DNA from 3 places in the Pseudomonas sp. MOIL14HWK12:I2 genome. Region 3 is predicted to be linked to each of the others. Evidence: predicted binding sites of a transcription regulator. Region 3 holds the regulator's gene; each other region holds the start of a gene.
What was found. The regulator sigma-54, encoded in region 3, starts transcription at its own class of promoters, with help from an activator protein. The targets are predictions, from matches to a motif close to ANTGGCATNNANNTTGCTNT.
Positions count from the first base shown of each region.

Region 1: the regulator sigma-54 is predicted to act here: its motif matches at 5,316-5,335, upstream of PSK12I2_RS0120655 (circularly permuted type 2 ATP-grasp protein).
Region 2: the regulator sigma-54 is predicted to act here: its motif matches at 1,756-1,775, upstream of flhA (flagellar biosynthesis protein FlhA).

Region 1 covers NZ_KI783313.1:942,765-952,451, forward strand. The annotation lists gene PSK12I2_RS0120625 (HDOD domain-containing protein) at 1-532, shown strand, start outside; tRNA gene PSK12I2_RS0120630 (tRNA-Ser) at 605-694, opposite strand; gene PSK12I2_RS0120640 (proteasome-type protease) at 1,228-1,965, opposite strand; gene PSK12I2_RS0120645 (transglutaminase family protein) at 2,064-2,864, opposite strand; gene PSK12I2_RS0120650 (alpha-E domain-containing protein) at 2,861-3,814, opposite strand; gene PSK12I2_RS0120655 (circularly permuted type 2 ATP-grasp protein) at 3,877-5,286, opposite strand; gene PSK12I2_RS0120660 (ribonuclease E inhibitor RraB) at 5,544-5,885, opposite strand; gene speE (polyamine aminopropyltransferase) at 5,990-6,841, opposite strand; gene PSK12I2_RS0120670 (PLDc N-terminal domain-containing protein) at 6,938-7,150, opposite strand; gene mtnC (acireductone synthase) at 7,400-8,086, opposite strand; gene PSK12I2_RS0120680 (acireductone dioxygenase) at 8,083-8,634, opposite strand; gene PSK12I2_RS0120685 (methylthioribulose 1-phosphate dehydratase) at 8,631-9,245, opposite strand; gene PSK12I2_RS0120690 (MFS transporter) at 9,442-9,687, opposite strand, start outside.
Region 2 covers NZ_AZOA01000009.1:173,313-182,999, reverse strand. The annotation lists gene flhB (flagellar biosynthesis protein FlhB) at 1-1,090, shown strand, start outside; gene sodC (superoxide dismutase family protein) at 1,083-1,610, opposite strand; gene flhA (flagellar biosynthesis protein FlhA) at 1,860-3,962, shown strand; gene flhF (flagellar biosynthesis protein FlhF) at 3,973-5,301, shown strand; gene fleN (flagellar synthesis regulator FleN) at 5,394-6,224, shown strand; gene fliA (RNA polymerase sigma factor FliA) at 6,221-6,961, shown strand; gene PSK12I2_RS0107915 (chemotaxis response regulator CheY) at 7,049-7,423, shown strand; gene PSK12I2_RS0107910 (protein phosphatase CheZ) at 7,443-8,231, shown strand; gene PSK12I2_RS0107905 (chemotaxis protein CheA) at 8,258-9,687, shown strand, end outside.
Region 3 covers NZ_AZOA01000003.1:412,145-421,831, reverse strand. The annotation lists gene pmbA (metalloprotease PmbA) at 1-906, shown strand, start outside; gene PSK12I2_RS0102005 (superoxide dismutase) at 1,129-1,743, shown strand; gene PSK12I2_RS0102000 (HPr family phosphocarrier protein) at 1,816-2,088, opposite strand; gene rapZ (RNase adapter RapZ) at 2,120-2,974, opposite strand; gene ptsN (PTS IIA-like nitrogen regulatory protein PtsN) at 2,976-3,440, opposite strand; gene hpf (ribosome hibernation-promoting factor, HPF/YfiA family) at 3,459-3,767, opposite strand; gene PSK12I2_RS0101980 (RNA polymerase factor sigma-54) at 3,857-5,356, opposite strand; gene lptB (LPS export ABC transporter ATP-binding protein) at 5,459-6,187, opposite strand; gene lptA (lipopolysaccharide transport periplasmic protein LptA) at 6,184-6,726, opposite strand; gene lptC (LPS export ABC transporter periplasmic protein LptC) at 6,713-7,285, opposite strand; gene PSK12I2_RS0101960 (KpsF/GutQ family sugar-phosphate isomerase) at 7,370-8,344, opposite strand; gene PSK12I2_RS0101955 (ATP-binding cassette domain-containing protein) at 8,549-9,358, shown strand; gene mlaE (lipid asymmetry maintenance ABC transporter permease subunit MlaE) at 9,358-9,687, shown strand, end outside.

The DNA.
Region 1 (9,687 bases), on a different contig from region 3:
CAAGGCCGCACCCGGCTTCGATCTGCAGGCCTTCTGGTACAACAGCTTCCTGGTCGCCAGCCTGTGCAAGCCGCTGGCAAAGCAGGCCGGCCTGGACCAGGAAACCGCCTTTACCTGCGGCATGCTGCATGACATCGGTGAGTTGCTGATCCAGAGCGGTGCGCCGGAGCTGGCCCCCAGCCTGGCCGGTCGGACCACCGCCAGCAGCCATCGCGCCGCCGACGAGACCCTGCAACTGGGCTTTGGCTATCCGGAAGTGGGCGCCGAGCTGGCGCGTCGTTGGCAACTGCCCCAGGTGCTGCGCGATGCGATCGGCTATCAGGCCCGCCCGCTGCAGGCGCCGGAAGGCAACGGCTATGCGCTGATCGTGGCCCAGGCGGTCGCCGTGGCCGAGGTGCTGCACGAGAATGCCGGCGACAGCAAGGTCCAGGACCTGAGCGGCCCGCTGTTCGCCAGCATCGACCTGGAACAGCTGACCGCCGTGCTGCCCAACGCCCGGGATACCGCCGCGACCTTTGCCCAGGCTGCCTGATCCCCGGAGGGCCTGGCCAAATCGCAGGCAAGAAAAAACCCCTGGAGCTGGGCTCTCAGGGGTTTCTTAATCTGGCGGTGAGGGAGGGATTCGAACCCTCGATAAGATTTCTCCTATACACACTTTCCAGGCGTGCTCCTTCAACCGCTCGGACACCTCACCAGATTTGCTCAGTGGCTGCATCTGCATCACCGAGGCGCGCAACTATAGGCAAAGGCGATTTCGATGGCAAGCTTTTTCTTCAATCGATTCATACATTTGCATTCAGGACCTATAAGGGGCTCCGCCCTGCTCCGTTCACGGGATGACCGGCTGGTCGCTCTTCCCTCGCTCAAAACCACTGATACCTCCGACCAACGGTAGCGTCGCACGCAGTTTCCTAATCACCTGAAAGCAAAGGAAAAATCCCCTGGTACGACATTTCTGATAACCGCCTGGCCGGTTATCGCCACAAAACTGAAATTTATGTTCTATAGCTACTGGATAGTGCTCAAGCCTGCGGGTATCAGTAACTGCATGCCGCTGTTGCGCAAGCGCTTCCCGCTGAAGACGTAAAGGCTCTAAACAGCTAACAATAAAGGCCCCGAGTCATGTTCAAGAATCCCGTCCCCAAGTGGCGCCAGGCGAGTTTCGTGCTCATCGTCACCACCGTTGTGCTGGTCATCCCCAACCTCTCGCGGTTCTTTGGCTGATCCCTAGCGCCAGTAATCCGCAGGTGCTGCCGGCAAGGCTGCCAGCAGATCACGCAGCCCTTCCCCCCAGCCCTTGCGCAGGGCCTGGAAGTAGGGATCCTGTTCGTCGATCCGGTGACTGCTGACCTGCGCCAGCCGATCGCGCGGATAGACCACCAGATCCAGCGGTAGCCCCACCGACAGGTTGCTGCGAATGGTGGCGTCGTAGGACAGCAGCGCGCAGCGCAGGGCTTCTTCCAGCGGCGTCGCGAAGGACAGCGCCCGATCCAGGATGGGCTTGCCATATTTGCTCTCGCCAATCTGGAAGTAAGGCGTGTCCTCGGTGGCGCTGATGAAGTTGCCATGGGGATAGAGATTGAACAGCTCCGGCTCCGCGCCGCGGATCTGCCCACCCAACAGAAAGGAACAGCTCAGGTCCAGGCCGTGACCGCTGGGCGCATCCTCGGCATCGCGCTGCAGGACCTCGCGCAGGGTCTGCCCCAGCAGCCGGGCGGCGTCGTACAGGGTGGGTACGCCGTGCAGGTTGTCCTGCTCGCTGTCCAGGCGCTGTCGCAGCAGACTGATCACCGCCTGGGAGGTGGCCAGATTGCCTGCCGACTGGATGACGATCAGGCGCTCGCCGGGGATACGGAACAGGTGCAGCTTGCGAAAGGTGGCGATGTTGTCGACCCCGGCATTGGTACGGGAATCGGCGACGAATACCAGGCCATCTTGCAGTTTCATGGCGACGCAATAGGTCATGCGAACCTCGGCTGATCGAACGGTCGACGCGACAGCGCCCGACAGCAAAAGAAAAGACGGCCCCTGGCCGCCTTTTCGTCTGCTATGGGCAGCGCCGATTATTGCTGTTGCTGCGCCTGCTGCAAGGGCTCGACCAGCACCCTGGCCTCCATGTGCTCCACCCCGCCGCCGCGGCGCATGCCGCGCACGGGACAGGCGTCCAGGTAGTCCAGACCGATGGCCAGCCGTAGGTGCCGCTCCGGCCGGGCCAGGCGATTGGTGACGTCGTAGCTGTACCAGGCGCCGTCATGCCAGGCTTCCGCCCAGGCGTGGCTGGAGAGGTGCGCGCTGTCGTCGGTGCACAGATAGCCGGACACATAGCGCGCCGGGATCCCCAGGCTGCGGGCGCAGGCCAGGAAGGCATGGGCATGGTCCTGGCACACCCCGGCGCCCTTGGCGAAGGCCTGGGCGGCATTGCCGTCCACCTCGGTGGAGCCGGGCACATAGGTCATGCGCTCGTGCAGGCGCTCCATCAGCTGGATAAGGGTGTCGCGATCGCGGCGACCGTCGCAGACCTCGCGGGCGAAGGCGGTCAGCGCCTCGTCGGCCTCGGTCAGCCGGGTCTGGCGCAGGAAGGGAAAGGCCGAGGCCTGGCAGGGTTCCGCCTCGAAGGTCTCGTCGATCTCCACCTGGCCGCTGGCGGTGATGGTGATGGCGTCGTGCGGCGTATCCAGGGTCAGCACATGCAGGATGTTGCCGAAGGGATCGCGCTGCGCCCGCGCCGGCCGTGGCAAGGCCAGCTCCCAGCCGAGGATCCGCTGACGGGCATCATCCTGGGGCGTGAGCCGCAGGTACTGGATGCTCGCGCGTACCTGGTCTGCGTAGCGATACAGGGTTTCGTGATGAATCGCGAGTCTCATACGGTCTCCAGGTAAGCGGTATTGATGGCGCTGCCGAGCTGGCGGACATGGACGATGAAGTCGCCGATCCAGGCATGGAGTCCTTCTTCGAGCACCTCGTCGATGCTGGTATAGCGCAGCCGCGCCTCGAGACCGGCCGCCAGGCGCTTGGCCTCGCGGCCGTTCTCGCCGGGCAGACTGGCCAGCACCCGGTGCAGTTCGATCACGCAGGCCAGCAGCGAGCGCGGCAGGTCTTCCTGCAACAGCAGCAGTTCGGCGCCATTGCGCACGTTGAGGGCATCGCGATAGAGCTCGGTGTAGGCCTCGAAGGCGCTCAGGGCGCGCAACAGGGCGCTCCACTGATAGAAGCCGCGGGCGGAGGCGTCGCTGATGGCTTCCGCCTCCTCTTCCCCCAGTACCTGGTAGCGGGCGTCGAGCATGCGCAGGGTGTTGTCGGCGCGCTCGACGAAGGTGCCCAGGCGGATGAAGCGATAGGCGTCGTTTCTCATGATGGTGCCGACGGTGGCGCCGCGGAACAGGTGGGAGCGCTCCTTGACCCATTCGCAGAAGCGGCTGATGCCGAAGCGGATCAGACCGGTGACGGCAATCTCGCGCATCTCCAGCCAGGTGGAGTTGACGTTCTCCCACATGTCGGCGGTGATGCGTCCACGCACCGCGTGGGCATTGCTGCGCGCGGCCTGCAGGCAGCAATAGATGCTGCCGGGGTTGCGCTCGTCCAGGGCGAAGAAATGCAGCAGGCGCTCGGGGTGCAGGGCGCCGTGCTTTTCCCGGTAGTCATCCAGGGTGCCGGTGATGAGCAGCGGCATGGCCAGCTCGTCCAGGCCTCCGCCCTGCCCGCTCTGCGGCATCATCGACAGCGAATAGCTGACGTCCAGCATCCGCGCGAGATTCTCGGCGCGCTCCAGGTTGCGGGACATCCAGTACAGATCGGCAGCGGTACGACTCAACATGGTGGGGTCGCCTTTCAAAGGTCCTTGCGAGGCCGCCGGGGCGGCCACTGTTCTGTGGCGATCTAGTCCTGCACCACCCAGGTGTCCTTGGTGCCACCGCCCTGGGAGGAATTCACCACCAGCGAACCTTCGCGCAGGGCGACCCGGGTCAGGCCACCGGGCACCAGGCGCGTCTTGCGCCCGGACAGCACGAAGGGCCGCAGGTCGATGTGCCGCGGCGCGATGCCGTTCTCGACGAAGGTCGGGCAGGTGGACAGCGACAGGGTGGGCTGGGCGATGTAGGCGCTGGGATTGGCCTTGAGCCGGGCGCGGAAGGCTTCGATCTCCATGCTGCTGGCGGTGGGGCCGACCAGCATGCCGTAGCCGCCTGAGCCATGGACTTCCTTGACCACCAGCTCGGGCAGATTGGCCAGCACATGGGACAGTTCGTCCGGCTTGCGACACTGCCAGGTGGGCACGTTGTAGAGGATCGGCTCTTCGCTGAGATAGAAGCGGATCATCTCCGGGACATAGGGATAGATCGACTTGTCGTCGGCCACTCCGGTGCCGATGGCATTGGCCAGGATGACGTTGCCGGCGCGATAGGCCGCCAGCAGGCCAGGGACGCCAAGCAGGGAATCCGGATTGAAGGCCAGGGGATCGAGGAAGGCGTCGTCGAGGCGGCGATAGATGACGTCGACCTTCTGGAAGCCCGAGGTGGTGCGCATGAACACCTGTTCGTCGCGTACCAGCAGATCGGCGCCCTCCACCAGCTCCACGCCCATCTCCCGGGCCAGGAAGGCATGCTCGAAGTAGGCGCTGTTGAAGCGACCCGGGGTGAGGACCGCCACCGTGGGGTTGTTGACCGGGGTGGAACTGCGCAGGGTGTCGAGCAGCAGATTCGGATAGTGGTCGATGGGCGCGATGCGCTCCAGGGTGAACAGCTCGGGAAACAGCCGCATCATCATCTTGCGGTTCTCGAGCATGTAGGACACCCCGCTGGGGGTGCGTAGGTTGTCTTCCAGCACGTAGTAGGCACCGTCGCCATCGCGCACCAGGTCGACCCCGGCGATATGGGCATAGATGCCGTTGGGCAGGTCCAGCCCCTGCATCGCCAGCTGGTACTGGTCGTTGGCCAGCACCTGCTCGGCGGGAATGACCCCGGCCTTGATGATGCGCTGGTCGTGATAGAGGTCGTGGAGAAAGAGATTCAGCGCCTGGACGCGCTGGATGCAGCCGCGCTCGATGATCTGCCATTCGCTGGCGGGAATGGCCCGCGGTAGCGCATCGAAGGGAATCAGGCGCTCCGTGCCCTGCTCGTCGCCATAGAGGGTGAAGGTGATACCGGCGCGATGAAACAGCAGGTCGGCTTCACGCCGCCGCTGGGCCAGGAGTTCCGGGGGTGTCTCGCTCAGCCATTGCGCATAGCGACCATAGTGCGGTCGGCATTGCGCCTGGACGTCATACATCTCGTTATACAGTTGGCGGCTCATGCCGATCTCCTTGTCACCCACGGTGCAGCTTCGCAAGCCGCGTGCCAGCGCAAGAGGCTTGTAGATCAAGCTCTTGCGCGGCATCGGGTCGCGCGGTGCACCAAAGCCAGGCACGTAAGCGTGCGCATGCACCGCAACGTTTCCGTCATGAGCCTAAGACGGTGCGGCAGGCGGAAAGTGCGATGATTGAGCGGCGGGGTGATTTCAGAGGGTGAGACGGGCATCCCCGGCGGGATGCCGCCTCGGCAGGGCTTGGATCAGGCAGAGCTGCGGCTGACTTCCTGGGTCACGCCCCAACCGTCGAGCTGGCCGCCCAGGGGCACCACCACCGCTTCCAGATCGCTTTCGAAATCGTCGATGGTGGCGTGGGTGGCGAACATCACCTTGCTGACCTGCAGATGCCAACCCCCCTCTTCGTGCGGCATCACCTGGGCATTGAGGGACTCGCCGTGAAACTGGTCCGCAGCGATGCGGGCCTTGCCTTCATCGGCGAAGATGGCGAAGAAGTCGATTGGATGGAAACGGGCGAAATCGAAGCCGCCCTCCTTCATCCGCTGCAGCAGGTTCAAGCTCACATCATCGGCAAACGACAAGGACATAGGACAACCCTCCTCTGGTTCGGATGATCTTCTCGCCGAAGCGTCGCTACCGACGTCCGGCGAGTCGCGGCTGAAAACTCGAACGGTGCCGCGACCGCCAGGGCTTACGCCTTGCCGATGGCCTCCAGCACGTATCGAGGTAGAGCAAAGGCAGCAGCATGCAGCTCCGGGGTGTAGTAACGGGTCTGGATGCCTGTATCACTGTAGCGCTGCGCCAGGGTTTCGGCATCTTGCCGACGCAAGGTCACGTCCTTGCTGCCCCAGGCGAGGGTCATGACGCCCCCTATGTAGGTAGGCACCGCTGACAGATAAAAGTGCCAGTCGGCGAACAGCCCGGACATCCGGCCGGCGGTGGTCCTGACCTCGTCCAGTTGCAGGAAGGGGGTACCATTCTGGGCCACCATCACGCCGCCCTCGTTCAGGCAGCGATGGCAGGCCTGGTAGAAGTTCTCCGAGAACAGCACCTCGGCCGGGCCGATGGGATCGGTCGAGTCGGAGATGATGACGTCGTAGCGCTCGGTGGTGTTGGCGACGAAGTTCATGCCGTCGTCGATTACCAGATTCAGCCGCGGATCCTCGAAGGCACCCGCGGAATGGCCGGGGAAGTGCTCCTTGCACATCTCCACCACCGAACCGTCGATCTCGACCATGGTGATGTGCTCGACCCCCTGGTGCTTGGCCACTTCGCGCAGGATGCCGCCGTCGCCGCCGCCGATGATGAGCACCCGCTTGGGCGCCGGATGGGCCAGCAGGGGCACGTGGGTGAGCATCTCGTGATAGATGAATTCGTCGGCCTCGGTGGTCTGGATCACGCCATCCAGGGCCATGACCTTGCCCAGCACGGCGTTCTGGAAGATCACCAGGTGCTGATGTTCGGTGCGCACCTCGTGCAGCATGCGCTCGACGGTGAAGCGCTGGCCATAGCCGTCGTAGAGGGTTTCCAGGTAGTCGCTCATGTCGATCTCCGCAGGTGGCAGGCCGAGACGAGCAATGCCCGGCCAAAAGCCGGGCATTGTAAGAGCTGGATGTGACAGGCTCCAGTGTTGTGCTGGCTAACCCTTGTGGGTGGGCGCGGTGGCCGAGCGATTGCCGCGCGGGCCGGCGGCCGCCCAGGCGATCAGGCCGATCACCGGCAGCACGATGATGAGCACGGTCCAGCCGATCTTGGCGTTGCTGGTGCTGTCACTGCGGATGACGTTGACGATGGCCCAGATGTCGAGCAGGAAGACGATGAAGCCCAGTACACCGCCAATGGTGGAATTGATCATGTCGCGACTCCCGTTGCGAGGACACAGGTCTCGTCAATTGGGACTGGCAAGAGCGGCGTCGAGTTCGGCCGGCTCGCTTGGCAGCGGCGCCGGCCGAGGGTATTCAGAGCCAGGGCAAAGGCTCGCGAGCTAGAGACAAACAAGGCGAAAAAGGCTGAGGAAGCGGAGTTTACAAGCGGTAAATGAGCATTCCGAAGCCATTTTCAACGCCGTTTGGCCGACGCGCAGCAGCCTTTGTCCAGGCTCTCAGGCGAAGGCCGCGAGATCGATGTCGGCGAAGGACGCCACGCACGGATGATCGCCGAGCTGGCCACCGGCACGCACCAGGCCACATGTCGGCAGACCCGCCTGGCGCGCGGCATCCAGCTCTTCCACCACGTCGGAGAGAAACAGCAGGTCCGATGGCTCGTGGGTGGTGGCCGAGGCGATGCGCGCATAGGACGCGGCCTCGCGCTTGCCGCCGGTCAGGGTATCGAAATACCCGGAAAACAAAGGGGAGAGGTCGCCGTGCTCCGAGCAGCCGAAGATCAGCTTCTGCGCCTGTATCGAGCCCGAGGAATAGACGTACAGCGGCAGCCCGGCCGTGTGCCACTGGCGCAGCGCCTGGACCGCGTCGGGATAGACGTGCCCCTTGAGGGTGCCGGCGCGATAGCCCTGCTCCCACACCTTCCCCTGCAGGGCCTTGAGCGGGGTGGCCTTGCGGTCGGTGGCGATCCATTCCAGGAGGATGGCGATCACCCGCTCCACGCCGGCGTCCAGCTCGCCGGCATCGGCGCGCACGGCGTCGAGCTGCTCCGCCACCGCCGGCTCCCCGGCCTGGGCGCGCACCAGCGCCGGCAGGTGCTCGCGGGCATAGGGAAAGAGCACGTCGAAGACGAAGCTGACGGCGCTGGTGGTGCCTTCGATATCGGTGAGGATGGCCTTGATCGTCACGCCTCGACCTCCAGGCGCGGGAAGCGCTGGGCGATGTCGACGCCGGTGAAGTGGGCCACCCAGCCGTCGGGATTGTCGAACAGCCGGATGGCGACAAAGGACGGCGACTCGCTCATGTCGAACCAGTGCGGGGTGCCGGCCGGCACCGAGATGAGGTCGTCCTTTTCGCAGAGCACGGCGTAGACGTGATCGTCGATGTGCAGGGTGAAGAGCCCCTGCCCGGCGACGAAGAAGCGCACCTCGTCCTCGTTGTGCCGGTGCTCTTCGAGGAACTTGGCGCGCAGCGCCTCCTTCTGCGGATGCTCGGGATGCATGCTGATGACGTCGACGGTCTGGTAGCCGCGCTCCTGGATGAGGCGATCGATCTCCGGCCGATAGGCGGCGATCACCTCTTCCTGGCTGGCGCCGGGTGCCACCGGGGCGGTGGCCTGCCAGCGCTCAAAACGCACCCCGACCTCGGCCAGGGTGGCGGCGATGTGCTCGCCATCGCTGATCACCTTCAGCGGCTGGCGCGGTTCGGCATCGTGGTAGACGGTCAATCGGCTCATGGACGCAGGCTCCGGGTCTTGAGTTCGCATTCGAAGAGGAATTCGAAGGCTTCCACGTGGCGTAGGGCATCGGCCATGCGCGGGCCCCAAGTATAGAGGCCGTGTCCGCGGATCAGGTACCCCACGCAGTCGGGGTGCACGTTCAGCCAGGTCTGCACCTTGTCGGCCAGGCGCGGGATGTCCTGGTCGTTGTCGAACACCGGGATCTCCACCCGCACCTCGTGGGTGGTGACGCCGTGCAGGGCCTTTTGCAATTCGTAGCCGTCCAGCAGCAGGCGATCCCCTTCGAGCTGGCGCGACAGCACCGTCGAGTTCACTGAATGGGTGTGCAGCACGGCGCCGATCTCCGGCTGCCAGCGATAGAGCTGGGTGTGCAGCGCCGTCTCCGCGGATGGCTTCTTGGGCTCCAGCGGCGCACCGTCGAGATCGGTGGCGAGGATGTCGTCCAGCTCCAGCTGGCCCTTGTGCTTGCCGGACACGGTCAGCAGCAGGCGGCTGTCGGACAGCCGTACCGAATAGTTGCTGCTGGTGGCCGGCGACCAGCCGCGACCATAGAGGAAGCGACCGGCGTCGATGATTTCCCGGGCCAGTTGCTCACGCTGCTGGATCATGGAGGGTTCTCCTTGGTTCTGTACGAAAAGTCGCCGAGCGACGGTCAGGCGAGGCGCAACGACCAACGGGAGTAACAGCCAACGGCTGGCCCAGAGGGTGAGCGCCAGCGAATCAAAACGCTGAGGAAGCGGAGTTTACGAGAGGTAAATGAGCATTGCGACCGGGCTGGCGATCCAGGTGTTTTTCAACGAAGCATCACCGAGCGCAGGCACTTTTCGTACTGGACCTAACGGACAAGAGGATGAGGAAGGCCCCGGCCAGCGCCGCCAGGGAGGCGCCGGCAAAGGCGGCAAGGGCACCGGACACCTGCCAGGCATAGCCAGCATACAGCGCGCCGAGCGCCCCGCCAGCCCCGGACAGGGCGGCATAGAGCGACTGGGCCTGGCCCTGGCGGCGGCGGTCGAAATGGGACTGGACGAACTGGATGGCGGCGGCATGGAA
Region 2 (9,687 bases), on a different contig from region 3:
TTCCCGGGAGGAGGGGCAGCTCCCGCGATCACGCGAACTCGGCACGGTGGCGGTCATGCTCTCGGGGGTCGGCGGCCTGCTGATGTACGGCGCCTTCCTGGGCGGCAAGCTGCTGGAGGTGATGCGCAGCAATTTCTCCCTGCGGCGCGAAGAGGTCATGGACGAACGCTTCATGGGCACCTTTCTGCTGGCCTCGGGCAAGGCGGCGATGATCGGGATGCTGCCGATGATCGCCTTGGTGGTGATCGCCGCCATCGTTGGCCACATCGCCCTGGGCGGCTTCCTGTTTTCCGGCAAGATGCTGGCGCCCAAGCCGAGCCGGATGAATCCCATGTCCGGGATCGCCCGGATGTTTTCCAAGAATTCTCTGGTGGAGTTGCTCAAGGCCTTGGGCAAGTTCTTCATCATCCTCGGCGTATCGGTGCTGGTGCTGATGAGCGAGCGCACGGCCCTGTTGCAGATCGCCAAGCTGCCGACCGAGCAGGCGCTCCTGCACAGCATGCAGGTGGTGGGGCATGCCACCCTGCTGCTGGCCCTGGGGCTGCTGATCATCGCCGCGGTGGACGTGCCCTTCCAGATCTTCAGCAATCGCAAGAAGCTGATGATGACCAAGCAGGAGATCAAGGACGAATACAAGGACGCCGAGGGCAAGCCCGAGGTCAAGGGCAAGATCCGCCAGATGCAGCGGCAGATGGCCCAGCGTCGGATGATGGCCGAAGTGCCCAATGCCGATGTGGTCATCACCAACCCGACCCACTTCGCCGTGGCGCTCAAGTACGACGCGGCCAAGGGCGGGGCGCCGGTGCTGGTGGCCAAGGGCAGCGATTTCACCGCGCTGAAGATCCGCGAGATCGCCCAGGAACACCAGGTCTCGCTGCTGGAGTCGCCAGGGCTGGCGCGCGCGGTGTATTTCTCCACCGAGGTGGATCAGGAGATTCCGGCCGGACTCTATGTGGCCGTGGCCCAGGTCCTGGCCTATGTCTATCAGCTCAGGCAATTCCGGGCTGGACGCGGGCGCAAGCCCAAGTTGTCCGATCTGCCCATCCCGCCGGATCTGCGGCGGGATGAGGAGGGGAAGGCGCCTACTTGATGACGCCGCAGGCGACGCGTGCGCCGCCACCGCCCAGCGGCTTGGGCTGGTCGGCGTAGTTGTCGCCACCGGCATGCACCATCAACGCATGGCCCTTGAGCTCTTCCAGGCGCTTCAGGCGGGGCGCCAGCACCGGCTGGGTGGCCTGGCCGTCGGCGGTCACGTAGAGCGCCGGCAATTCGCCCAGGTGGCCGTCGTCCGACCAGGGCGCGCTGTGCTTGCCGGTGTTACGCGGATCCAGATGGCCGCCCGCCGCGCCCCCTGCGGTCAGGGTGCCGTTCACCTCGGCCGCGCCGCAGTTGGGCTTGGTGTGGACGTGGAAGCCATGGATACCGGGCTCCAGGCCCTTGAGATCCGGCGTGAAGACCAGACCGTACTTGGAGCGGGTCACCTGCACGCTGCCGACACTTTCGCCCACACCGTCGGTCGTGACCTTGTTCAGCGGGATCGTCAGGGATTCGGCTGCCTGGGCGGTGCCGACCAGGCAGGTGGCCAACAGGGTCGCGGTCCAGATTTTCATGGTGATGTTCCTCGGATAGGCGCGCTAGCGCGGGTCCCTAGACAGACTCATGGCCTCCGCCCACGGTTCAGCCGACGAGTCCGGCGATCCGTAACCAGTCCTGTATCACCTCTCGGAAAACCTCGCTGATTCAAGGTCTTGAGCAGTTGGCCCGGAGCTTGCTCAAGCCCCTGCGAACAGTGCGCCGCGTCAACTTTCCGTGACGACGGCACCGGCAAGCGAGGAATGGGTGTGAAAGTCGACAAATCCATGATGATGGGCAACATGCGCGGTCTGGCTCGCGGCAATCTGGGCGTGCCGCTGGCCGTCCTGGCGATGCTCGCCATGATGACCCTGCCGATGCCGCCGTTCCTGCTGGACGTGCTGTTCACCTTCAACATCGCCCTGTCAATCGTGGTCCTGCTGGTCAGCGTCTACGCCCTGCGGCCGCTGGATTTCGCGGTCTTCCCGACCATCCTGCTGGTGTCGACCCTGCTGCGCCTGGCGCTGAACGTGGCCTCGAGCCGCGTGGTGCTGTTGCACGGCCAGGACGGTCACGACGCCGCGGGCAAGGTCATCCAGGCCTTCGGCGAGGTGGTGGTCGGCGGCAACTACGTGGTCGGTGCGGTGGTGTTCGCCATCCTCATGATCATCAACTTCGTGGTGGTGACCAAGGGTGCCGGCCGCATCTCCGAGGTGTCGGCGCGTTTCACCCTGGACGCCATGCCCGGCAAGCAGATGGCCATCGACGCCGACCTGAACGCCGGCATCATCGACCAGGCCGAAGCCAAGAAGCGCCGGACCGAAGTGGGCCAGGAAGCCGACTTCTACGGTTCCATGGACGGTGCCAGCAAGTTCGTCCGCGGTGACGCCGTCGCCGGTCTGCTGATCCTGTTCATCAACCTTATCGGCGGCATGGCCATCGGTATGGCCCAGCACGGTCTGCCGTTCGGCGAAGCGGCGCGCATCTACGCCCTGCTGACCATCGGTGACGGCCTGGTCGCCCAGGTTCCCTCGCTGCTGCTGTCGGTCGCCGCGGCCATCATGGTCACCCGGGTGTCCTCCGCCGAAGACATGGGTCAGCAGGTCAATCGTCAGATGTTCGCCTCGCCCAAGGCGCTGGCGGTCTCGGCTTTCATCATCATCGCCATGGGCCTGGTGCCTGGCATGCCGCACCTGCCGTTCCTCGGCCTGGGTGGCGCCGCCGCTGCCGGTGCCTGGCTGATCTACAAGCGTCAGCGCCAGGCCAAGCAGACCGCCGAGGTCGAAGCCAAGAAGCAGCAGGACCTGGCTCCCGTGCAGCGTCCGGCCGAGGCCAAGGAGCTGGGCTGGGACGACGTCACCCCGGTGGACATGGTCGGTCTGGAAGTCGGCTATCGGCTGATCCCCATGGTCGATCGCAACCAGGGTGGCCAACTCCTGGCGCGGATCAAGGGCGTGCGCAAGAAGCTGTCCCAGGACCTCGGTTTCCTCATGCCGTCGGTACACATCCGCGACAACCTGGACCTGCTGCCCAACGCCTATCGTCTGACTCTGATGGGCGTCAGCGTGGCCGAGGCCGAGATCTATCCCGACCGCGAACTGGCCATCAACCCCGGTCAGGTCTATGGCTCCCTCAACGGCGTCGCCGCCAAGGATCCGGCATTCGGTCTGGAGGCGGTCTGGATCGACGTCACCCAGCGCGACCAGGCCCAGTCCCTCGGCTACACCGTGGTCGATGCCAGCACCGTGGTCGCCACCCACCTCAACCAGGTGCTCTTCAAGCACGCCCACGAGCTGATCGGCCACGAGGAGGTCCAGCAACTGCTGCAGGTACTGGCCAAGAGTTCGCCCAAGCTGGCCGAGGAGCTGGTGCCCGGCATCGTCTCCCTGTCGACCCTGCTCAAGATCCTCCAGCAACTGCTGCAGGAGCAGGTCCCGGTCCGCGACATCCGTACCATCGCCGAAGCCATCGCCAACGTCGGTCCGCGGAGTCAAGATCCCGCCGCCATCGCCGGTGCCGTACGGGTCGCCTTGTCCCGCGCAATCGTCCAGAACATCGTTGGAATGGAGCCTGAGCTGCCTGTTATCACCCTTGAGCCAAGGTTGGAACAGATGTTGCTAAGTAGTATGCAGAAGGCCGGTCAAGGCGCCGAGGACGGCATGTTCCTCGAGCCTGGCATGGCTGAAAAACTGCAGCGTTCCCTCATCGAGGCAGCGCAGCGTCAGGAAATGATGGGTAAGCCAGTGGTGCTGCTGGTAGCCGGTGCGATCCGCGGGATGATGTCCCGCTTCGCGCGGATGGCGGCGCCGAACATGAGTGTACTGGCCTACCAGGAAATTCCGGACAACAAGCAGGTCACCATCGTCGCTACCGTTGGCCAGAATGGCTGAGGTCTAGATCATGCAAGTCAAACGTTTCTTCGCCGCCGATATGCGTCAAGCCATGAAGCTGGTACGCGACGAGCTGGGCCCGGATGCCGCCATCCTCAGCAACCGCCGGGTCGCCGGTGGTGTCGAGCTGACCGCGGCGCTGGACTACCAGGCTCCGGCACCGGCCGCGCCCAACGCGGAGCTGCAGGCGGAGTTGCGCAAGACCCATGCGAAGATCGCCCAGGCCCATGCCGACCTCAGCATCCGCGCGCCGGGCGTGCCCTCGGCCGCACCCAAGGACAAGCAGCTGCTCGGCGCCATCAGCGCCGCCGACAGCCGCCGCGAGCCGGTGATCGCCCCGCCGCGTGCGCCCCAGCCGGCCGCTGCCGCCCCTGCCGCCAGCGCCGCGCCGGAAGACCGTCGCGCCCTGGAAGCCATGCGCAGCGAACTCAGCGGTCTGCGTGAACTGCTGGAAGTCCAGCTCGGCTCCATGGCCTGGACCCAGGTGCAGTCCACCCGTCCGCAGCAGGCCGGCCTCTGGCGTCGTCTGCAGCGCATGGGTCTGCCGGCCGATCTGGCCCGCCACCTGCTCGACAGCGTCGCCAAGATCCAGGACCCGCGCCATGCCTGGCGCATGCTGCTGGCCAACTTCGCCCAGCTGGCCAAGACCACCGATGCCAAGATTCTGGAGGAGGGTGGTGTCGTCGCCTTCGTCGGTCCGGCCGGCATGGGCAAGACCACCACCCTGGCCAAGCTCGCCGCCAGCTACGTGCTCAAGTACGGTCCCCAGAGTCTGGCGCTGGTCAGCATGGACAGCTTCCGCATCGGTGCCCAGGAGCAGATCAAGACCCTTGGCCGCATCCTCGACGTGCCGGTGACCCTGGTCGACCCGGGCCAGTCCCTGGCCCAGGCGCTGGCACCCCTGGCACGCAAGCGCCTGGTGCTGATCGACACCGCGGGCATGCCCGCCAATGATCCGGCGCTCAAGGTGCAGCTCGAAGCCCTGGCCAACCGCCAGCTGAAAATTCGCAACTATCTGGTATTGGGTGTCACCAGCCAGAGCCAGGTGCTCAAGGCGGCCTACCACAGCTATCGGCGCTGCGGCCTGAGCGGCTGCGTGCTGACCAAGCTGGACGAAGCCGCCAGTCTCGGCGAGGCCCTGGGTCTGGCCATCAGCCAGCGCCTGCCGGTGGCCTACATTGCCGACGGCCCGCGCATCCCGGACGACCTGCATCCGGCCCGCAGCCACCAGCTGGTGAGCCGCGCGGTGAGCCTGCAGGCCCCCGAGGAACCGAGCGAAGAAACCATGGCGGGCATGCTTGCCGGCCTGTATCAGAGCAATGCCCGCCGCGCCGGTTAGCGCAGACGAACGGTAGTGGTGCATCGCATGCCTGGGCACGCCAAATGCACTTGGTCTAAAGTGTGACGGATTTCAATCAAAGGTATCAGGCAATGGGTAGCATGCATCCCGTCCAAGTCATAGCGGTCACGGGCGGTAAAGGCGGTGTCGGCAAGACCAACGTGTCGGTCAACCTGGCCTTGGCCCTGGCCGATATCGGGCGGCGCGTCATGCTGCTCGACGCCGACCTGGGCCTTGCCAACATCGACGTTCTGCTCGGCCTGTCGCCCAAGCGCACCCTGGCCGACGTCATCTCCGGCGAGTGCGAGCTGCGCGACGTGCTGCTGCACGGCCCGGGCGGCATCCGCATCGTCCCGGCGGCCTCGGGCACCCAGGCGATGGTCAATCTGACGCCGGCCCAGCACGCCGGTCTGATCCAGGCCTTCAGCGACATCAGCGAAAACCTCGACGTGCTCATCGTCGATACCGCGGCCGGCATCGGCGACCAGGTGGTCAGCTTCGTTCGCGCCGCCCAGGAAGTCCTGGTGGTGGTGTGCGACGAGCCCACCTCCATCACCGATGCCTACGCCCTGATCAAGCTGCTCAATCGCGACCATGGCGTCACCCGTTTCCGGGTCCTGGCGAACATGGCGCTGACGCCCCAGGAAGGTCGCAATCTCTTTGCTAAGCTGACCAAGGTGACCGACAGATTCCTGGATGTCGCCCTCCAGTATGTGGGCGCCATTCCGTTCGACGAGGCGGTGCGCAAAGCCGTGCAGAAACAGCGCCCCGTGTTCGAAGCCTTTCCGCGTGCCAAGGCCTCGCTGGCCTTTCGTGCGGTAGCTCAGAAAGTCGATGGCTGGCCGTTGCCCGCCAATCCGCGCGGCCATCTCGAGTTCTTTGTCGAGCGCCTTGTGCAACCAGCCATCGGTACCCACGCATGACAGCATCCAGCGGGCTTCGCATGTACAGCAAAACCTCGGAACGTACCCAGCAGGAGCAACTCATCAACCGCTATGCGCCGTTGGTGAAACGCATCGCCTACCACCTCCTGGCGCGATTGCCTGCCAGTGTGCAGGTCGAGGACCTGATGCAGGCCGGCATGATCGGCCTGCTGGAGGCCTCGCGCAAATATGACGCCGGCAAGGGTGCCAGCTTCGAGACCTACGCCGGCATCCGCATCCGCGGCGCCATGCTCGACGAGGTCCGCAAGGGCGATTGGGCACCACGCTCGGTGCACCGCAACACGCGCATGGTCACCGACGCCATTCGCGCGGTGGAAGCGCGCACCGGTCGCGACGCTAAAGATTCCGAAGTCGCGGCCGAACTTAAATTGAGTCTGGATGAGTACTACGGCATCCTTGGCGACACCATGGGGAGTCGCCTGTTCAGTTTCGACGACCTCATGGAGGGTGGTGAGCATGGGCTCGAGGAGAGCGGTTCGCATGAACTCGAACCCGGTCGCGGTCTGGAGGACGAGCGCTTCCGCAAGGCCCTGGCCGACGCCATCGCCAATCTTCCGGAGCGTGAACGTCTGGTGCTCTCGCTGTATTACGACGAGGAACTCAACCTCAAGGAAATCGGCGAGGTGCTGGGCGTGAGCGAGTCACGCGTCTGCCAACTTCACAGTCAATGCGCGGCACGCCTGCGGGCGCGGCTGGCGGAATGGCGTTCGCGTTAACCGGCTGGTACTCAGGCTACTACGATTGCTTAGACGCGCCTTGCGGCGTGTGTGCGGATTAGGACGGAGGTCGACTTGGACAAGAACATGAAAATCCTCATCGTGGACGATTTTTCCACGATGAGACGCATCATCAAGAATTTGCTGCGCGATCTGGGATTCACCAACACCGCCGAAGCGGACGACGGCAACACCGCGCTGCCGATGTTGCAGAGCGGCAACTTCGATTTTCTCGTCACCGACTGGAACATGCCCGGCATGACCGGCATCGACCTGCTGCGCCAGGTGCGCGCCGATGCGCGCCTGAAGACCCTGCCAGTGCTGATGGTGACCGCCGAAGCCAAGCGCGAGCAGATCATCGAAGCCGCTCAGGCCGGCGTGAACGGCTATGTGGTCAAGCCTTTCACCGCCCAGGTGCTGAAAGAAAAGATCGACAAGATCTTCGAGCGGGTGAACGGCTGAAGAAAGCCGCGGGGACGTTATGGATCAGCTTGGCTCCAACAGCTTCAGCGACTTCGAGTCGAATCTCAAACAGCACGCCCAAGAGCTGGTGAAATGCCTGGAAAGCGGCGATTTCACCCAGGCCGTGCACGTCATCAATGAACTCAACCAGTTGCGCGATCGGGGTCTCTACCAGGAAGTCGGCAAGCTGACCCGCGAGTTGCACAACGCCATCGTCAACTTCGAGATCGATCCGCGCGGCATGGCCGGCGAAGAGGTCTCCCAGATCAGCGATGCCACCGATCGTCTCTCCTACGTGGTGAAGATGACCGAGAACGCCGCCAACCGGACCATGGATCTGGTGGAGGAGAGCGCCCCGCTGGTAGGCAACTTCGGCGACGAAGCCCGGGCCGTGCATGCCGACTGGAAGAAGTTCATGCGCCGGGAAATGGGCGCGGACGAATTCCGCGAGCTGGCCAAGCGCGTCGACGCCTTCCTCAGTCACAGCGAGAGCAGCGCCGAGCAATTGTCGGCCAAGCTCAACGACATCCTCCTGGCGCAGGACTACCAGGACCTTACCGGTCAGGTGATCAAGCGCGTGGTCAATCTCGTCGGGCAGATCGAGAAAGACCTCGTCAAGCTGGTGATGATGGCCAGCCAGGTCGATCGCTATACCGGCTTCAGTCACGATCACACCGCGCTGATCGAACAGAATCGAAAAGAAAAGACGATGAAGGGTGAAGGTCCGCAGATTCATGCCGATAAGCGTGAAGACGTCGTGGCCGCTCAGGTCGACGTCGACGATCTTCTATCCAGTCTGGGCTTTTGACCCAGACCCTCTTGGGGAGTGCAGGAATGAGCTTCGACGCCGATGAAGAGATCCTCCAGGATTTCCTGGTAGAGGCCGGCGAGATTCTCGAACAGTTGTCCGAACAATTGGTCGAGCTGGAAAGCCGCCCGGATGACATGGATCTGCTGAACGCCATTTTCCGTGGCTTCCATACCGTAAAGGGCGGTGCCGGTTTCCTGCAGCTCCATACCCTGGTCGAGTGCTGCCATATCGCGGAAAACGTTTTCGACATCCTGCGCAAGGGCGAACGCCGCGTGGATGCCGAGCTGATGGATGTGGTGCTGCAGGCACTGGATTCCGTCAACGAGATGTTCGGTCAGGTCCGTGAACGCGAAGAGCCGACCCCGGCCTCGCCCGAATTGCTGGCGGCCCTGGCCCGCCTGGCCGAGCCCGCCGGCAGTGCGCCGGCGCCGGCTGCGGTTGCGCCCGTGGCTGCCGCTCCGGCAGTGGTCGCGGAACCGGCTCCGGTCGCCGCTGCGGCGGCCGAGCCGGAATTGAGCGATGCCGATTTCCAGAATCTGCTCGATGCCCTGGGCAGCGAGCCGAGCGCGGCAGCGGAAACGCCGGCAGCCGCCGGTGGCGACGACATCACCGATGACGAATTCGAAGCCCTGCTCGACCAGCTGCATGGCAAGGGCAAGTTCCAGGAGGCGCCGGCCGCCGCGCCAGTTGCCGCTGCGGCCCCTGCCGCGGCCGCGCCCGGTGGCGACGACATCACCGACGATGAATTCGAGGCCCTGCTCGACGAATTGCACGGCAAGGGCAAGTTCGTCGCCAGCGAAGCCGCGGCACCCGTCGCTGCAGCCCCGGCCGCAGCGGCTCCGGCAGCCGCAGCGAGCGGTGACGAGATCACCGACGACGAATTCGAATCCCTGCTCGACGAATTGCATGGCAAGGGCAAGTTCAGTGGTCCCGCGGCAGCCGCGGAAGCGGTAGCCGCTCCGGTGGCCGCTGCGCCGGCACCGGTGGCCGCACCTCAGCCGGCGGCTCCCGCGCCTGCGCCGAAGCCGGCGCCGGTGGCCGAGGCCGCGGTGCCCAAGCCGGCAGCCGCCGCGCCTGCCGAGCGTCCCACCAGCGAGGCGGAGACCACCGTGCGGGTCGACACCGCGCGGCTGGACGAGATCATGAACATGGTCGGCGAACTGGTGCTGGTGCGTAACCGTCTGGTACGCCTGGGCCTGAACAGCGGCGACGAAGCCATGGCCAAGGCCGTGTCCAACCTCGACGTGGTCACCGCCGATCTGCAGACCTCGGTCATGAAGACCCGGATGCAGCCGATCAAGAAGGTCTTTGGTCGCTTCCCGCGCCTGGTCCGCGATCTGGCGCGCAGCCTGAAGAAAGAGATCAATCTGGAACTGGTCGGTGAAGAAACCGACCTGGACAAGAACCTGGTCGAGGCCCTGGCCGATCCGCTGGTGCACCTGGTGCGCAACGC
Region 3 (9,687 bases):
GCCGCCGACAGCCGCATCGGCAATGCCGACGGCACCACCCTCAATACCCACCAGAGCTGCCGGGTGTACGGCAACAGCCACGGCTTCGTCGGCGGCTATGCCAGCACCCGGCACAGCCTGAGCTGCGTGATGATCGCCGGCAGCGGCGAGGCCATGCAGCGCGACTACTACTACGACGTCAATCGGATCGGTCACGAGCTGATGAGCGCCGAGGAGATCGGTCGCCGCGCCGCCGAGCGCGCCGTGAGTCGCCTGGGGGCCAGGCCGGTGCCCACCGCCAAGGTCCCGGTGCTGTTTTCGCCGGAAATGGCCGCCGGCCTGTTCGGTACCTTTCTCGCCGCCATTTCCGGCGGCAACCTCTATCGCAAGTCGTCCTTCCTCGAAGGCGCCCTGGGCCAGCAGGTGTTTCCCGACTGGCTGACCCTGGACGAGCGGCCGCACCTGCCACGCGCCTTGGGCAGCGCCGCCTTCGACGGCGAAGGCCTGGCCACCTACGCCAAGCCCTTCGTCGAGAACGGCCAACTGGTGTCCTATGTGCTCGGCAGCTATTCCGCGCGCAAGCTGGGCCTGCAAAGCACCGCCAATGCCGGCGGCGTGCACAACCTGCACGTCAGCCATGGCACGGCCGACCAGGCCGAGCTGATCCGGCAGATGGGCACGGGCTTTTTGGTCACGGAAATGATGGGGCAGGGCACCAACCTGGTCACCGGTGACTATTCCCGGGGCGCCGGCGGCTTCTGGATCGAGAATGGCGAGATCCAGTTTCCGGTCCAGGAGGTCACCATCGCCGGGCGGCTGGGCGACATGTTCCGCCAGATCCTGGCGGTGGGCAGCGACGTGGAACGCCGCGGCAGTCTGCGCACCGGTTCGGTCCTGATCGATGGCATGACCCTGGCGGGCAGCTAGAAGGGCGGTGGAAGCCGTCGCGATGAGGAAAATCCTGTCGAACGGGAGACAGCCCACCCCGTTACTCGTTAGTATCCTAGCAATGCACTAGGACATAGCCGTGCGGTCGAATCCACTGACCGGACGGCCAAGGCTTCAGACGGTGCGCCGTGGCGCACCAGCCGTACACCCCAACGCCCAAGGGCGTGGGTCCATACCAAAGCCACCATGGAGACAATCCGCATGCCGCATACTCTGCCTCAGCTGCCCTACGCCTACGACGCGCTGGAACCGCACGTCGATGCCCAGACCATGGAAATCCACCATACCAAGCACCACCAGACCTACATCAACAACCTGAACGCGGCGCTGGAAGGCACCGAGTTCGCCAACCTGTCGGCCGAAGACGTGGTTCGCCAGCTGGACAAGCTGCCCCAGGACAAGCGCGGCGCCGTGCAGAACAACGGTGGCGGCCATGCCAACCACAGCCTGTTCTGGACCGTGATGGCCCCCAATGCCGGCGGCAAGCCCGAAGGCGCCCTGGCCGAAGCCATCGAGTCCCAGCTGGGCGGCTTCGACGCCTTCAAGGAAGCCTTCACCAAGGCTGCCCTGACCCGCTTCGGCAGCGGCTGGGCCTGGCTGAGCGTCACCCCCGAGAAGAAGCTGGTGGTCGAGAGCACCGGCAACCAGGACAGCCCGCTGATGACCGGCAACACCCCGATCCTCGGCCTGGACGTCTGGGAGCACGCCTACTACCTGCGCTACCAGAACCGTCGTCCCGAGTACATCGGCGCCTTCTTCAACGTCATCAACTGGCCGGAAGTGTCCCGTCGCTACGAAGCGGCGCTGAACGCCTGAGTCGACGCCCAATGAAAAAGCCGCCCTCGGGCGGCTTTTTTTATCGGAGCTGCGACTGGCGCGGGGGGCCTGTCACTCGCCCTCGTCGAAGTAGTTGTTGATCAGCTCGACCAGGGCGCGCATGGCCTCGTCGCTCTGCTCACCCTCGGTTTCCAGCTGCAGGACCGTGCCCTTGCCGGCGGCCAGCATCATGACCGCCATGATGCTCTTGCCATCGACCGGCGATTCGCCACTGCGGCCGACGCGGACGCTGGCGGGATAGCGGCCGGCCACGCCGACGAACTTGGCCGCCGCACGGGCGTGCAGGCCCAGCTTGTTGATGATGGTGATCTGTTGGGCAGGCATTGAGTCTGTCCTTGTCGAAACAAAACGGGCGTCAGAGATCGCGGTGACGGATCTGGACGTTCTTGAGCAGGTTCTTGAGTTCGCGACCCAGGCGATCGGCCAGATAGACCGAGCGGTGATGACCACCGGTACAACCAATGGCCACGGTCACATAGGACCTGTTGTTGGCGGCAAAACGCGGCAACCACTTCACCAGGTAATCGCGGATGTCATTGTACAGGGTCTCTACCTCGGGCTGTTGCTCGAGATAGTCCCGCACCGGGGCATCCAGTCCGGAAAAGTCGCGCAGGTCCGGTTTCCAGTAGGGATTGGGCAGAAAGCGCACGTCGAACACCATGTCCGCGTCCACCGGCAGGCCCCGCTTGAAGCCGAAGGATTCCACCAGATAGGCGGTGCCGGGCTCTGGGGCGTTCAGCAGGCGCAACTTGAGGATGTCGCGCAGCTGATAGAGATTCAGGTGAGTGGTGTCGATCTTCAGGTCGGAGAGGTCGGCGATGGGCGACAGCAGCACCTGCTCGTCGTGAATGGCCTCGGCCAGGGATCTTTCCTGGTTGGACAGCGGATGCCGGCGACGCGTCTCGGAAAAGCGCTTGAGCAGCGTCTGGTCATCGGCGTCCAGATAGAGGATGTCGCAGCGGATGTTGCGGCTGCGCACCTGTTCGAGCAATTCGGGAAAGCGTTGCAACTGGCTGGGCAGATTGCGTGCATCGATTGACAGGGCGACCTTGGGCTGGGGCCGCTCCATGTCGGTCAGGGCATGCTGGGCCAGATCGGGCAGCAGACTGGCCGGCAGGTTGTCGATGCAATAGAAGCCATTGTCCTCAAGCACGTTGAGCGCCGTACTCTTGCCCGACCCGGAACGTCCGCTCACGATGATGAGGTGCATGTCAGTGTCCGCTCTGGGCCTCGACGACGATCTGATAGAGCGCCTGGCTATCCTTGGCCTTGCGCAGCCGCTCGCGGATGTCGGCGCGATCCAGGATGCCGGCGATCTGGCGCAGCAGGGTGAGGTGCTGTTCGGTGGCGGCTTCCGGGACCAGCAGGACGAACACCAGGTCTACCGGCGCGCCGTCGAGGGAATCGAAGTCCACTGGTTGCTGCAGGTGGAAGAGCACGCACAGCGGTTGCTGCAGACCCGCCAGGCGGCAGTGGGGAATGGCGATGCCATTGCCGAAACCAGTGGAGCCCAAACGCTCGCGCGCCATCAGGCATTCGTGGATGTGCGCGGCGTCGTGGCCGGGCAGTTCCTGCGCGGCCAGCTCGGCGATGCGTTCCAGTACAGCGGCTTTGCTGCCGCCCGGCGCACCCGTCTGGGTGCGGCCGGGGGTCAGGATGTTTTCGAGTCTGATCATAAAGCGGCGATCGAAACCTCAGCGGACGCCGACGCCCTGCTGGCGTTCGATCGATTTTTCCTTGTGTTTAATCAGTTGGCGGTCGAGCTTGTCGGCCAGGAGATCGATGGCGGCATACATGTCGTCGTGCTCGGCATTGGCGACCACTGCGGCGCCGGCGACGTGCAGGGTGGCTTCGGCTTTCTGCTTGAGCTTGTCCACTTCCAGGATCACCTGGACGTTGGTAATACGGTCGAAGTGCCGTTCGAGGCGGGCGAGTTTCTCGCCGATGTAGTCACGCAGGGCTTCTGTCACTTCAAGCTGATGGCCACTGATGTTGACTTGCATACCGCTTCTCCTTATTGCCGGGCTACGATCGGCGAAGCTGCTCGCCGACATGACAAGGGTCGATCGAGGCACGGTCACATCAGGACGCGTCAGATGAGACGCTTGCGTTCGCTGGACGGAGCGATACCCAGGGATTCCCGATACTTAGCCACCGTGCGACGAGCGACTTGTATACCTTGCGATTCCAGTAAACCAGCGATCTTGCTGTCACTCAACGGCTTTTTCGCGTTTTCCGCCGCCACCAATTTCTTGATGATCGCGCGGATCGCGGTGGAGGAACATTCGCCCCCCTCGGCGGTGCTGACGTGGCTGGAGAAGAAGTACTTGAGTTCGTAGATGCCACGCGGGGTGTGCATGAACTTCTGGGTGGTCACCCGGGAGATGGTCGACTCGTGCATGCCCACCGCCTCGGCGATGTCGTGCAGGACCAGCGGCTTCATGGCCTCTTCACCGTATTCGAGAAAGCCCCGCTGGTGCTCGACGATCTGGGTCGCCACCTTCATCAGGGTCTCGTTGCGGCTTTGCAAGCTCTTGATGAACCAGCGCGCTTCCTGCAGCTGGTTGCGCATGTAGGTGTTGTCGGCGCTGCTGTCGGCGCGCTTGACGAAGCCGGCGTACTGGGGATTGACCCGCAGGCGCGGCACGGCTTCCTGGTTGAGCTCCACCAGCCAGCGCTCGTTGTGCTTGCGCACGATGACGTCCGGCACCACGTATTCGGCCTCGCCGGACTCGATCTGCGAGCCGGGGCGCGGGTGCAGGGTCTGGATCAGTTCGATGACGGGCTTGAGTTCGTCTTCCTTGATCTTCATGCGGCGCATCAGCTGCGCATAGTCGCGACTGCCGAGCAGATCCAGGTAGTCGCCCACCAGGCGCTTGGCCTCGCCGAGCAGGGGGAGGTTAGCCGGCAGCTGGGCCAGCTGGATCAGCAGGCACTCGCGCAGATTGCGCGCGGCGACGCCGGCCGGCTCGAATTGCTGGACGCGTCGAAGCACCACCTCGACTTCGTCGAGATCGACTTCCAGTTCGGGATCGAGGGAGGCATGGATGTCTTCCAGGCTTTCCTGCAGATAGCCATCGGTGTCGATGCCGTCGATGATCGCCAGGGCGATCAGGCGGTCGAGATCCGACATGGGCGCCAGGTTGAGCTGCCAGAGCAGGTGGGTCTGCAGGCTTTCGCCGGCCGAGGTGCGGGTGGTGAAGTCCCACTCGTCGTCGTCGTTGCTGGGCAGGCTGCTGGCGCTGGTCTGGTAGATGTCTTCCCAGGCGGTGTCCACCGGCAGCTCACTGTCGCTGGGGATGCGTTCGCTCCACTCGGACTCGTCGGCCATCTCGTTGGTGGCGACCGAGGTTTCCTTGAAGTTGATTTCGGTACCGCCGGGATTCGCCAGCTCGTCGCCTTCGCCCGAGGCGTCGCTCTGGTCGAAGTCTTCACCTTCTTCCTGGCGTTCCAGCATCGGATTGGATTCCAGGGCTTCCTGGATCTCCTGCTGCAGGTCGAGCGTCGAGAGCTGGAGCAGACGTATGGCTTGTTGCAGCTGCGGCGTCATCGTCAGCTGCTGGCCCATCTTGAGGACTAGCGATGGTTTCATGGCTGCGGAAATACACCTTGTCTACCGACGCGAACAGCGCCACCGAACCTCGCGAACCCTGCGAGCGTTAGCAAATTATATGCCTTGTTTCCCCGGGTTTGCCTAGAGGCGGAATTCGTGGCCCAGATAGACTTCCTTCACCAGCTCGTTGGCGAGGACTTCCTCGGCGGTACCCTCGGCGATGAGCTGGCCATCGTTGACGATATAGGCCGTCTCGCAGATGGTCAGGGTTTCCCGGACATTGTGGTCGGTGATGAGGACACCGATGCCCTTGGCCTTGAGGTGACGAATGATCTGCTTGATGTCGCCCACGGAGATGGGGTCCACGCCGGCGAAGGGTTCGTCCAGCAGGATGAACTTGGGCGCGGTGGCCAGGGCGCGGGCGATCTCGACACGGCGCCGCTCGCCACCCGACAGGCTCATGCCGCGGTTGTCGCGGATGTGGGTGATGTGGAATTCCTGCAGCAGGCTCTCCAGCTCACGCAGCCGGCCGGCCTTGTCCAGGTCCTTGCGGGTTTCCAGGATGCCGAGGATGTTGTCGGCTACGGTCAGCTTGCGAAAGATCGAGGCTTCCTGGGGCAGGTAGCCGATCCCGGCACGGGCACGGCCATGCATGGGCAGGGCGGTGACGTCCTGGTCGTCGATCAGCACGCGACCCTGATCGGCCTTGACCAGGCCGACGATCATGTAGAAGCAGGTGGTCTTGCCGGCGCCGTTCGGACCGAGCAGGCCGACGATCTGCCCGCTGTCGATGCTGACGCTGACGTCGCGAACGACCTGACGACCCTTGTAGCTCTTGGCCAGATGCTGGGCTTTGAGCGTAACCGTCATTGTCCCTGCCCCGACTGCTGCTGATCCTTGGGCTGGATGACCATGTCGATCCGCGGCCGCGGCGTGGTGACCTTGCTGCCGTTGGCACGCCCGGCGTTGACGATCTGGCGCTGGGTGTCGTAGACGATCTTCTCGCCTTCGAAGGTGTTGCCCTGTTGGACCACCTTGGCCTGATCGATCAGGATGATGCGATTTTCCTGGGCGAAATACTGGATCGTCAGACCATAGGCCTTGACGATGTCCTTGTCCGCCGAGGGCTTCTGCTCGTAGTAGGCCGGTTTGCCCACTGCGGTGGCGACCTTGATGTTGCCCTGGTTGTCCTGGGTCAGGGTCACCGTGTTGCCGGTGATCTTCATGCTGCCCTGGGTGATGACCACGTCTCCGCGGTACACGGCCACGCCCTGCTTGTCATCGAGCTCGGCGCTATCGGCCTGCACGCGGATCGGCTGGGTGCGATCGGTCGGCAGGGCCCAAGCCGCGGCACTGCCAAAGGTGGCGCCGAGGGTGAACAGGAAGGGGAGGGTTTTAACGAACCTCATGCTGGCCTCTTACGTTGGACAGCAGGAGCATTCTGCCGTCTTCTAGATACGCTTTCATGCCATTGGCCGTGGTCACCCCATTGGCGGCCTCGATTCTAACGGCTTGCTCGGTTTGCGCATATTGTTTGTCAGGAAAGACGGTCATGCGGGTGGTGGTCAACACCACCGGGCGGCCTTTCTCATCGGTACGCTCGACGCGCACGTCATCGATCAGCTCCGCCTGACTGCCACCGGGGGCGACCTCGGCGCGGGCACTGCGAATGTGCCAGGGATAGTCGGTACCGCGAAAGGCCAGCATGTCGGGGCGGGTCACCAGGGTGACGTCGGTCGCCTTGACGTGTTCGCTGCGCTCGGCCTTGAGTTCGTACTGGATCTTGCCGTCCAGGCGATACTGAATCGTCCGGGTATTGAGGGCATAGCCATCGATGGCGCTGTCTTGCGGGGTCGCCGAGGCCGGGGCATCGACGAAGCGCTGCGGCAGGATGTTCCAGTAGCCGATCGCGATGAGCGCGGCGGCGATCAGGACCAACAGCACGGGGCGGCGCAAGCTGCGAAACATGAGGGTACCTGTGGTGGGCCGCACCAGGGGGCGGCGGGTTGAACACGAGATGTCGGCGCATTTAGTCGAGCAGTATAACCCGGCCTACAGCACCCCGGCGCGTAGCAGGTCACCCATGTTGAGGGCGCCGATCGGGCGGCGCTCGTCATCGATCACCACCAGGGCGTTGATCTTGTGCTCCTCCATGATCTTCAGCGCCTCGGCGGCGAGCATCTGCGCCCTGGCGGTTCGACCGCCGCGGGTCATCACGGTTGCGATCGCCGTGGTGCGCACGTCGATGCCGCGATCCAGGGCGCGACGCAGGTCGCCGTCGGTGAAGATGCCGGCGAGACGGCCATCGGCGGCCAGCACGCTGGTCATGCCCAGGCCCTTGCGCGACATCTCCAGCAGGGCGTCGGAGACCAGGGTGTCCTCGCCGACCTGCGGCAGGTCGGCGCCGGCATGCATGACGTTCTCCACCTTGAGCAGCAGGCGCCGGCCGAGGGCGCCACCCGGGTGGGAAAAGGCGAAATCCTCGGCGGTGAAGCCGCGCGCCTCGAGCAGCGCGATGGCCAGGGCATCGCCCAGTACCAGGGCGACGGTGGTGGAGGAGGTGGGCGCCAGATTGAGCGGGCAGGCCTCGGTGGCGACGCTGGTGTCCAGATTGACGTCCGCGGCCTTGGCCAGGGGCGAGGCGGGATTGCCGGCAAAGCTGATCAGCGGGACGCCCAGGCGCTTGATCAGCGGCAGCAGGGTCAGGATCTCGCTGGAGGTGCCCGATTGGGAGATGGCGATGATGACGTCATCGCGGGTGATCATGCCCATGTCGCCATGGCTGGCTTCCGCCGGGTGCACGAAGAAGGCCGGGCTGCCGGTGCTGGCCAGGGTCGCGGCGATCTTGTTGCCGACATGCCCGGATTTGCCCATGCCCAGGACCACGATGCGCCCGCGGCAGGCCAGCAGCTGGCGACAGGCGGCGGCGAAGCTGTCGTCGATGCGTTCGCCCAGGGCGGTCACTGCCGCTCGCTCTACATCTATGGTGCGCTTGGCGGAGGCGATGAAATCTATTGAGTCGGACATGGGTCAGAAGGCAGGTGACGGGACAATCGGAAATTATATGCGCAAAGCCGCGACACTCAGCAACGCCGCCCGTGGCTCAGGAGTCTCATCGGCAACGAATGCTATAGTGCCGCCCTTTTGCCGGGGCCGCCGAACGCGAGTGTCGCGTGCCCTGAAGCGGCGGAGCGGCGTCTCCCTGCACAGAGTTGAACCTTAGGAGTCCTGATGACCGTCGATAGCCCGTACGCCGTGGAGCTGAAGGGCGTTTCCTTCAAGCGCGGCACGCGTCTGATCTACGACCGGGTCGATATCCGCATCCCGCGGGGCAAGGTCACCGGGATCATGGGACCGTCCGGCAGTGGCAAGACCACCCTGTTGCGCCTCATCGCCGCCCAGTTGCGACCGAGCAGTGGCGAGATCTGGGTCAATGGCGCCAACCTGCCGCAGCTGTCCCGCGGCGAGCTGTTCGAGATGCGCCGGCAGATGGGCGTGCTGTTCCAGAGCGGCGCGCTGTTCACCGATCTCGATGTCTTCGAGAATGTGGCCTTTCCCTTGCGTGTGCACACCAAGCTGCCCGAGGAGATGATCCGCGACATCGTCCTGCTCAAGCTGCAGGCGGTGGGACTGCGCGGCGCCATCGAACTGATGCCGGACGAACTGTCGGGTGGCATGAAGCGCCGGGTCGCCCTGGCGCGGGCCATCGCCCTGGATCCGCAGATCCTCATGTACGACGAGCCCTTCGTCGGCCAGGACCCCATCGCCATGGGCGTGCTGGTGCGCCTCATCCGTCTGCTCAACCAGGCGCTGGGACTGACCAGCATCGTGGTTTCCCACGACCTGGCCGAGACCGCCAGCATCGCCGACTACCTCTATGTGGTGGGCGATACTAAGGTGCTGGGGCAGGGCACGCCGAAGGAATTGCGCGAATCGCCGGATCCGCGGGTTCGCCAGTTCATGCAGGGCATCCCCGATGGCCCGGTACCCTTCCACTTCGCCGCGCCGGATCTGCGCGATGCCTTGCTGGGGAAACACTGATGCGTAAGGTCTCCGCCGTGGAGCGGATTCGTCGACTGGGCCGCGCCGGGCTGGATGTCGTGGCGGCCATCGGCCGCTCGGTCATCGTCCTGCTGCTGGCGGTGTTCGGTCGCGGTGGCGTAGGCAGCGGTCTGCAGCTGCTGGGCAAGCAACTCTATTCGGTAGGGGTGATGTCGCTGCCGATCATCGTGGTGTCGGGCTTCTTCATCGGCATGGTGATCGCCCTGCAGGGCTACAACATCCTGGTCAAGTACGGCTCCGAGCAGGCGGTGGGGCAGATGGTCGCCCTCACCTTGCTGCGTGAACTCGGCCCGGTGGTGACGGCCCTG